Regions from separate parts of the Bradyrhizobium sp. USDA 4473 genome, predicted to be linked through region 2. Evidence: predicted binding sites of a transcription regulator. Region 2 holds the regulator's gene; each other region holds the start of a gene.
What was found. The regulator PhoB, encoded in region 2, activates phosphate uptake and scavenging genes when phosphate is short. The targets are predictions, from matches to a motif close to TGTCATNNANCTGTCAT.
Positions count from the first base shown of each region.

Region 1: a site for PhoB is predicted at 1,092-1,108, ahead of phnF (phosphonate metabolism transcriptional regulator PhnF). Genes of this name have one in related genera too.
Region 3: a site for PhoB is predicted at 1,444-1,460, ahead of ACVW17_RS08350 (alkaline phosphatase D family protein). Genes of this name have one in related genera too.

Region 1 covers NZ_JBSSGE010000001.1:7,658,206-7,661,457, forward strand. Annotated here, with positions in the region: gene phnH (phosphonate C-P lyase system protein PhnH) at 1-566, opposite strand, end outside; gene phnG (phosphonate C-P lyase system protein PhnG) at 571-1,032, opposite strand; gene phnF (phosphonate metabolism transcriptional regulator PhnF) at 1,137-1,862, shown strand; gene phnE (phosphonate ABC transporter, permease protein PhnE) at 2,016-2,864, opposite strand; gene phnE (phosphonate ABC transporter, permease protein PhnE) at 2,861-3,252, opposite strand, start outside.
Region 2 covers NZ_JBSSGE010000001.1:849,949-853,200, forward strand. Annotated here, with positions in the region: gene ACVW17_RS03980 (acetylornithine transaminase) at 1-19, opposite strand, end outside; gene ACVW17_RS03985 (hypothetical protein) at 18-257, shown strand; gene ACVW17_RS03990 (GcrA family cell cycle regulator) at 518-1,030, shown strand; gene phoB (phosphate regulon transcriptional regulator PhoB) at 1,302-2,012, opposite strand; gene phoU (phosphate signaling complex protein PhoU) at 2,141-2,857, opposite strand; gene pstB (phosphate ABC transporter ATP-binding protein PstB) at 2,878-3,252, opposite strand, start outside.
Region 3 covers NZ_JBSSGE010000001.1:1,783,698-1,786,949, forward strand. Annotated here, with positions in the region: gene ACVW17_RS08350 (alkaline phosphatase D family protein) at 1-1,381, opposite strand, end outside; gene ACVW17_RS08355 (TAXI family TRAP transporter solute-binding subunit) at 1,596-2,999, opposite strand; gene ACVW17_RS08360 (4a-hydroxytetrahydrobiopterin dehydratase) at 3,211-3,252, shown strand, end outside.

The DNA of each region.
Region 1 (3,252 bases), 6.8 Mb from region 2:
ACAATGGCGTCGTCATGGACCAGCACGACATCGATGCCGCGCGGGAACAGGACTTCGTTGATTGCGAGCCGCTGAAACAGATCGCGCGGCTTGATCATCGCCTGCAGCAACGCGCTGCCGTCGATGCCGGGCCCTTTCAGCTCGAAGGCCGGCCCCTGGGTCAGGCTGTCGACCTGGAGAATCAGCGTAGTCGACCGGTCCGGATATTCGCTGCTGCCGAGCGCGAAGCGCTCCAGCGCTGGCAGGTTCGCGGCATCGCCGATCAGCGCGAAGCTTGCGATCGAGGAATCCCCGACCACCGGCGCGCCGGCGTGAAACTTCAGCCAGCGGGCGACATCCGGCGTCGCCGACATCGCGGCATCGAGCCAGATCGGCGTGTCGTGATCGAACAGCGTCAGCGCGATCGCGGCCGAGCCGCGCATCATGCCGGCGGGCACCCCGACGCTTGCTGCGACGCGCTGCACGCTGCCTGGACGCGCCATCGCATCCATCACGGAACGGAAGGTGGATTGCGCCGACAGCACCTTGTCGGCAAAGCCTGCGGGCATTTCGGCAATCGTCGTCATTGCATCACCCCTCACCGCGCACCATCGTGTAGAAATCGACCCGCGTCGCCGCGGTCTCCGCGGCCTTGCGGGCGCGTTCAGCATTCATCGCGGCACGCAGCGGCGCGATCACCTTGGTCTCCACCTCGCCGGACAACGCCGCCGATTGCACCATGGCGTCGCACAGCGCGATCATCCGCGCCTTCTCTGCATCGCGGCCGAGCGTGTAGCCGAAGCCGACCTCGCCGGTGGCAAGCCGCACCGCCGCGCGCGACACCGTCGCCTCGCCGAGATTGAACGGCGCGCCGTCGCCGCCGATCCGTCCGCGCAGCATCACAAGGCCGTTTTCCGGTTCACGGAGGTTCTCGTGCGCGGGCATTGCGATCGCCGCCAGCCTGCCCGCGATATCCGCAGCCGCGGAGTGCGCCAGCACCGTCATCGCAGCCTTGCGCTGGGCCTGCTTGCTGTTTGATCCGGTCGAACTCATTGGCAACCTTGCTTGTATCAAGTTGTCTATGATACTAGACAACTTGATAGCGGAGCGCCATGACTGTTTCGTGACAAACCGAAGATTTCTGGTATCACCGCGCGATGAGCATGCAGGAAAGTTCCGGCGTCGCCTTGTGGCGGCAGGTCGCCGACGGCATCGAGCGCGGCATCGCTGACGGCCGCTTTGCCGCGGGCGAAAAGCTGCCCGGCGAGATGGAGATCGCCGAGACTTACCGCGTCAATCGCCACACCGTGCGGCGCGCGCTCGCCGCATTGGCGGAGCGCGGACTGGTGCGCGCCGAGCGCGGCAGCGGCACCTATGTCGAAGCCCAGCGCCTCGCCTATCCGTTGCGCTCGCGCACGCGATTCTCGGAGATCGTCGGCGCCGGCGGCCACGAACCGCGTGGCCAGCTGATCGAGGCCGGTGAGGATATTGCCAACCGCGAGATCGCGCGTGAGCTGGGCCTGAAGATCGGTGCGCCGCTGATCCGGATCGAAGCGGTGCGGCTTGCCGACCGGACACCGATCTGCGTCTCCACCACATGGCTGTCCGCCGAGCGATTTCCCGATGCCGGCAGCGTGTTCGCCAATGTCCACTCGATGACCAAGCTGCTCGGACATTACGGCGTGAAGGATTATCACCGCGCCTCGACCCGGATCACCGCCGCGATTGCCGATGCCACCGATGCGGCGCGGCTCGACCTGCCGCTGGGACGGCCGGTGCTGGTGGTCGATGCCACCGATGTCGACATGCTGGACCAGCCGCTGGTGACCAAGCGCTCGCGCTTCGCCGCCGAGCGCGTCGAGTTTCTGGTCGAGAACGGCTGATCGCTCTGCTCTCTCGCCCCGCTCTTGCGGGGAGAGGGTTGGGGTGAGGGGCTGTCTCCGCGAATTCGACAGATATGAGCACGGGGAAGCACCCCTCACCCGGATTGCTTCGCAATCCGACCTCTCCCCGCAAGAGCGGGGCGAGGTGGAGTCCTACGCCACCGCTCGCCGTCCGATGATGGCGAAGCGCAGCTTGCTCGAGACGAAGTCGATCGCAGCGACCGCGATCAGGATCATCAGGATCAGGAACGACACCTTCTGCCATTCCAGCACGCGAATCTGCTCGGCGAGCTGCAGGCCGATGCCGCCGGCGCCGACGATGCCGATGATGGTGGCCGAGCGGGTGTTCGACTCGATGAAATAGAGCACCTGTCCGGCGATGACAGGCAGCACCTGCGGCAGCAGCCCGAAGCGAATCTCATGCAGCGCATTGCCGCCGGAGGCGCGGATGCCCTCGACCTGCTTGCGGTCGGCCGCCTCGATCGCCTCGGAGAACAGCTTTCCGAACGCGCCGAAGTCGGAGACCATGATCGCGAGCACGCCGGCGAACGGACCGAGCCCGACGACGTTGATCCAGACCAGCGCCCAGATCAGCGTATCGACGCCGCGGATCGTGTCCAGGAAGCGCCGCACCGGGAATCGGATGAAATTCGAGGGGATGACGTTGCGGGCCGCCAGCAGGCTGACCGGCAGCGCCAACAGCGCCGCAAGCGTGGTGCCGAGCAGCGCGATCGACAGCGTCTCGCCGAGCGCCTGCATGTAGAGCGGGAATGATGCGCCGGGATTCGGCGGGATCATCAGCATGGTGATCCAGCCGAGCTGGCCGACGCCCGAGATCAGCCTGGACGGCGAGAAGTCGAGATCGACCAGGCCGAACACGAAGATCGCGAACGCGACCGCGATCATCGCGGGCAATGCCAGCCGCGCCGATGCCGGCCGCTCGAAGGCGTCGGGATATTTCGCACGGAGTTCGGCGGCATCCGGCTTCGGCATCTGGCTCATCGGCGCGTCTCCTTGCCGAACAGCCGGCCGCGCAGCCAGCCGGTCGAGATGTCGATGATGAACACGGTGAGGATAATGGTGACGAGGATGGCGCTGACGTCCGAGTAATAGAACTTGCGGATCGCGACCACGAGCTCCTGGCCGATGCCGCCGGCGCCGACGAAACCCATCACCGACGCCTCGCGGACATTGATCTCGAAGCGCAGCAGCGCGTAGCTGGCGTATCCGGCCGAGACCTGCGGCAGGATGGCAAAGCGCATGCAGGACAGCCAGCTCGCGCCGGTGGAGCGGATGCCCTCGACCGGCTTCATGTCGGCATTTTCGACGATCTCGGCAAACAGCTTGCCGAGCGCGCCTGTGGTGTGGATCGCGATCGCCAGCACGCCGG
Region 2 (3,252 bases):
GCGACGAGGCGTTGGTCATGGCGTTCACTGCCGGTTTGAAGCCGACAATTGCCGCGCGCCTTGACGCCAGCGCAGCAACGGCCAGCTTCGGAAAACAAAACGGCCGCCTTTGCGGGCGGCACGTGGGCAACATTCTATGCTGCGGCGGGTCCGTGTCAATCGCCAGGAGCCGGTCCTTTGCCGGGCTTCCTGCGCTGCCGAACGAGCGCAATCCGGAGCATTCCGGTGCGGTGGAAAAGCCTCACAGCAATGCTTAACTTTGTCGGAACATGTGGACGCACGGCCGCGGACTCTTGCGCCAGAGTCACGCCATATTGTAGCGTTTGGCCTGTCGGGTACGACATCTCGTGCGGCAGTACTGGACCCTCTAAGTAGCCTTTGTGTCTCGCGTAAACGTTCGGGCGCAACACCGCGCCCGGCGAGGGCTAAGGGATTCTGGCCGCAGGGATATTTGTCCAGATTTGGCTCGCAGCGCCGCTCCAATGACTGGCCGGCGCCATGCGAAAGGAAGAATGCGATGACGGTATTGACCTGGTCCGACGATCGCGTCGAGCAGCTGAAGAAGCTCTGGGAGTCTGGCCTTTCGGCCAGCCAGATCGCAGCGGAACTTGGCAATGTGACGCGAAACGCCGTGATCGGCAAAGTGCACCGGCTCGGCCTCTCCGGCCGCGCCAAGGCACCCTCCACGGCGGCGCCGCGGCAGCGCAAGGCGCGCCCCGCCCAGCACATGATGCGAGTGGCGCGCCCGGTCTCGCGCGGCAACACCGCGCTCGCGCACGCCTTCGAGGTCGAGATGGAGCCCGATCCGATCTCGTTCGACAACGTGGTGCCGATGAGCCAGCGGCTGTCGCTGCTCGAACTCAACGAGGCCACCTGTCACTGGCCGGTCGGCGATCCCTCGAGCCCGGAATTCTTCTTCTGCGGCGGCAAGGCGCTCGCCGGCCTGCCCTATTGCGCGCATCATTCCCGCGTCGCCTACCAGCCCGCCGCCGATCGCCGCCGGCCGTCGGCGAAGCCGCAGATCAAGTAGCCCTCGGGAAAACTACGGAAGACCTGAAAAACAAATCCCCGCACAAGCGGGGATTTTTTGTGAGCGAATGAACATCAAGGGCACATAGCCCAGGTCAAGCGCACTGCGCGACGTAAGGTGAGCACACGCGCCCCTCCCCACCCTCCCCCGCAAGGAGGGAGGGAGCCGGACAGTGTGCTCACCTCACGCGATAACGAGCCGCCGCTCGTGGCGCGATGGATTGCTTCGCTCCGCTCGCAATGACGATGACGGCTCTCGCCGGAAAGGCGACTTACGGCTGCGGCTCGGCTTTCGCGAAGCGGTCGTCGAGCGCGTAGCCGGCGCCGCGCACGGTGCGGATCGGATCCTGCTCGCGGCCCGGATTGAGCAGCTTGCGCAGGCGGCCGATATGGACGTCGACGGTGCGCTCATCGATGTAGATGTCGCGGCCCCAGACGCTGTCGAGCAGCTGCTCGCGGCTGAACACGCGGCCGGGATGCTCAAGGAAGAATTCGAGCAGCCGATACTCGGTCGGCCCGAGATCGATCGGACGGCCCGAGCGCGCGACGCGGCGCTTCTCGCGGTCGAGCTCGATGTCGCCATAGGTCAGGACGGTGGCGAGCCGCTCCGGGCTCGCGCGGCGCAGCAGGCCCTTCACCCGCGCCAGGAGCTCCGGCACCGAGAACGGCTTGACGATGTAATCGTCGGCGCCGGTGGCCAGACCGCGCACCCGCTCGCTCTCCTCGCCGCGCGCGGTCAGCATGATGATCGGAAGCTGCTTGGTCTCGGGCCGCGCCCGCAGGCGGCGGCACAGCTCGATGCCGGACAGGCCCGGCAGCATCCAGTCGAGGACCACGAGGTCGGGAACGCGCTCCTTGAGGCGGGTATCGGCATCGTCGCCGCGCCCCACCGTTTCGACATCGTAGCCTTCCGCATCGAGGTTGTAGCGCAACAGCGTCGTTAGCGCTTCCTCGTCTTCGACTACCAGAATGCGTGCGCTCATCGGTCTAAGTTCTTTCTCTGTGGTGATCTGTTGCCCAGACGCAAACCGAAACACTTAGCTTCTTGAGCATAATCCCCGCGGAAACGACTTGTCGAAGACAATCCGGTTCCGCGCGTGCGGATGATGTCCTAGTTACCCGGCACAGTGGTGGCAAAATTGGTCATGTCGCCCTTCGGGCGCTTGTCGGTGATCTGCTGGCCTTCGATCATGTAGAACACAGTCTCGGCGATGTTGGTGGCGTGATCGCCGATCCGCTCGATGTTCTTGGCGCAGAACATCAGATGGATGCAGAACGAGATGTTGCGCGGATCTTCCATCATGTAGGTGAGCAGCTCGCGGAACAGCGAGGTGCAGATCGCATCGACCTCCTCGTCGCCCTTCCAGACGTTCATCGCCGCCGGCAGATCGTGCGCGGCATAGGCGTCGAGCACCGACTTGACCTGCGACAGCACGAGGTCGGTCATGTGCTCCAGGCCGCGGATCAGCTTCAGCGGCTGGAAATCGCTCTCCAGCGCCGCGACGCGCTTGCCCATGTTCTTGGCGAGGTCGCCGATCCGCTCGAGGTCGGTGGCGACGCGCATCGCGCTGACGATCTCGCGCAGATCGATCGCCATCGGCTGGCGCCGCGCGATCGTCAGCACCGCGCGCTCTTCGATGACGCGCTGCAGATTGTCGATCTCGATATCGGCGGCGACCACGCGCTTGCCGAGCGCGACGTCGCGCCGGATCAGCGCGTCGACCGACTCGGTGATCATCCGCTCGACGAGGCCGCCCATCTCGGCGACCAGGCGGGTCAACTCCTGCAGGTCGCTGTCGAATGCCTTGGCGGTGTGTTCAGAAGCCATCATCTGTCTCCTCAGCCCGGTCAGCCGAACCGGCCGGTGATGTAGTCCTGGGTGCGTCGATCGCTCGGCGAGGTGAAGATCTTGTTGGTGTCGTCGAACTCGATCAGCTCGCCGAGATACATGAAGGCGGTCTTGTCGGAGACGCGCGCCGCCTGCTGCATGTTGTGGGTGACGATCGCGATCGTGTAATCCTCGGAGAGCTCCTGGATCAGCTCCTCGACCTTGGCGGTGGAGATCGGATCGAGCGCCGAGCACGGTTCGTCGAACAGGATCACCTCGGGACGCACCGCCACGGTGCGCGCGATGCACAGCCGCTGCTGCTGGCCGCCGGACAGCGACAGGCCGGAGGCGTTCAGCTTGTCCTTGACCTCGTTCCACAGCGCGCCGCCGCGCAG
Region 3 (3,252 bases), 930 kb from region 2:
CAAACGTGTTGTCGAGCTCGTTCGGGCCGAACGTGCCGGCATGCAGCGGGCCGGAGACGAATTCCCAGAACGGATCGAACTCCTGGAACTGGGCCTTGTTCGGATTGTAGTAGTGCGCGGCCGCGTAGTGCACGTCGGCGGTCAGCCACACCGTGTTGACGATCCCTGCGGTCTTGATGAAGCGCAGGATGTCGGCGATCTCGAGCTCGCGGCCGCGCGCCGGACCGTCGCCCTGCGCAAACGCTTCCGAGCCCTTCTTGTTGGTCGCATCATCATAGACGATCAACGACAGCGGCATGTCGGAGGCGATCACTTTCCAGGTGGCGCGCGAGTTGAGCAGCGCGCGCTTCAGCCAGGCCATCTGGTCCGGCCCGATGAAATAGGCATCGGGACCGTAGCTCTCCTGCAGGTTCGGACCGTTGGGGCCGCGATAGCTGCGCTCATCGAGCATGAACACGTCGAGATGCGGGCCGTAGCTCAGGGTGCGATAGACCCGGCCCGGTTCGACGATGCTCTCGCGCATCGGATACATCTCGTGGAACGCCTTGGCCGCGCGCGCGGCGAGCACCGTGATGTCGCGCTCCTTGTAGGCCGCCGGCAGCTGCTTCGACAGCGACCAGTTGTTGGTCACCTCGTGATCGTCCCATTGCACGAAGATCGGCACCTCGGCATTGAAGGCGCGCACATTGGAGTCGAGGAAATTGTATTTGTGCGCGGCGCGGTATTCGTCGAGCGTCTCGGCGACCTTGGCCTTCTCCGGGATCGTGATGTTCTTCCAGATCTTGCCGTCCGGGAGCTTCACCTCGGACGGGATCACGCCGTCGGCGTAGATGGTGTCGCCGGAATGCAGCAGGAAATCCGGGTTGTGCTTCTTCATCGCGGCGAAGGTGATCATGCCACCGTCGTCGGGGTTGATGCCCCAGCCCTGGCCGGCAACGTCGCCGCCCCATACGAAGGAGACGTCGCGGCGGTCGCTCGGCGCGGTGCGGAAGCGGCCGACCACGGGCTCGCCGACCACGTCGATATGGGCGAGGTCGCGGAAGCGGACGCGGTAGAAGATGTCCTGGCCGGAGGGCAGGTTCTCCAGCAGCATCTTTGCGGTGAAGTCGCTCTCCGGCAGCGCCGTGATCGGCGGCAGCGCGCGAGCGTCCTTGAACGATTCGGTGGTCGCGACCTCGACCATCATCTGCGACGGCCGGTCCGCCCGCGCCCACACCACGCCGCTGTCGACGCCGACATCGCCGGACTGCACGCCATGGGTGATGACGGGACGATCCGCCGCGCGCGACAGATAAGGCATCGCGACCACGCCGGCACCGGCCGCAGCCGCCGTCGAGAGAAAGCGTCGGCGGGTGAGATTTCGCGAGAACCGGATCGTCATGGGGTCTCCTCAAGGTCACAGCGACACTGCGCCGCGGGCGTGCCAAGACCTAGAAAAATTCCATGACGGTGAGATTACAGGGGTGCGCGCAAGATATCGGAGTCAGCCTTTGTAAGGTGAGCACGCCTGTCAGGCTCCCTCCCCCTTGCGGGTCCCGCAAGGGGGGAGGGAACCCTGCCGCCGGTGATTCCCTCACGCGAGGAACGTGGATGGCTTACGCCGTCCCCGCCGCCCTGAACTGCGTCGCAGTCCGTTGCAAATTCTGCGGCATGCTCAGTAGCAGGGCCTTGCGGTCGGCGACCGCGTTGTGGAACTGCTCTAGCGCGATGTTGAACGCGGTCAGGGTGCCTTCCTCGATGGCGCCATGCTCGAAGCAGTCGAGCGTGTGGCGCAGGATGTCGTCGGCTTCGGCCTGCATCTGGTCGAGCTCTTCGGTCGAATCGCTTTGCCGCGCGGCCTTCAGCATCTCCAGTAGGCGTTCGCGCTGCGAGGTGTTGGTGTTGCGCTCGTCCTGCTTGAGATAGCCGGCGAACCACGCGCCGGCGGAGCCCATCGCCGAGAATGCCATCAGGCTCCACCAGATGTAATCGCTGTAGCGATCGAGGAAGGTCTTCTCCTCGCCGTCGACGAAGGCGGCCGCGCCCGGATGTACCGGGATGGTGGCGTCCTTGTCGGTGTCGGGGGTTTCGATCTTGGCGGCGAGCGGGAAGTCGTTCTTGAGCGATTGCCGGATCGCGAACAATTGCCGGGTGAAGGCCGCGACGGTCGAGTCCGACAGGCCTTTTCGTGCGACGATGTGATGCGAGAAGCTGATCGTCTTCACCTCGTCGTCCGGCCGGTCGGCCGAGCCGAGCGAGCCGGCGGGGATTTCCGCAGCCTCATAGGCCGGATGGTTTTGCGCGATCGCTTCCGACGCGTCGATCGCGAGGAAGGTGGGCTCGCCGCCGTCCTTGACCGACGCCGTGATCGCGTCGATCGTGATCTTGCTGTTGGCCGGGCCGACCGCGAGATAGGCGTCGGCCTTCAGGTTCTTGATCGCCTCGGCCGCTTCATTGGCCGGGAATTGCACGATCTCGACCTTCATCGGGTCGACGCCATATTGCGTCAGGATCAGCTTGAGCAAATTGACATTGGCCGGGGTGCGTCCGACGACGCCGATCTTGCGGCCGGAAAGCTGCGCGATCTTGGTGATTTTGGCAGACTTCCGGACCTTGCCCTTGGCGGGCGGCACCCACATCACCACGACGTTCTTGCGCAACGTCGCGACCGCCTGCGCATTCTTCGGCACTTCGAGGTCGCCGCGGATGATGGCGAGATCGGCCTTGCCGTCGGCCAGCGTCTGCGCGCTGGCGGTGGCGCCGTCGGTCTGCACTGGTCGGAGCTTGACCTGGGTGTGCTGCTGGTTGTTGAAGGCCTGGGCCAGCGCCTGCACGACCTTGACGTCATCGCTGTTCGCTGGGCCGACCGCGATCCGCAGCGTCACCGGGCGCACCGCGAAATAATATCCGGCAGCCGTCGCGCCGATGATGGCGAGCGCGCCGGCGATCAAAACGAACATCAGCCGGCGCTTGGCCGAACGCGGCGGCTTGGGCGATATGCTGGCGGAGCCGTCTGTCATCGATCTCGCAAACAAACGTCGGGGCTCAATCTCGTAAAACTACCAACGTGCATACATCCTGTATTTGTAGCAAATTCCTGAACGGACAGATGTTACATCTGCGTCATGGTTACCAGCGGCGATAGGACGCGATTTCGGCCTTAATTTTGGCGTGGATCCCGCCCCGGAGGCCGGTCGTTAGGCTAAGGTCGGGCCAAACGGGAGGGTACCCATGGTCGAAAAGCTGTCAGCGGAAGCAAGAAAGGCCGCGCTT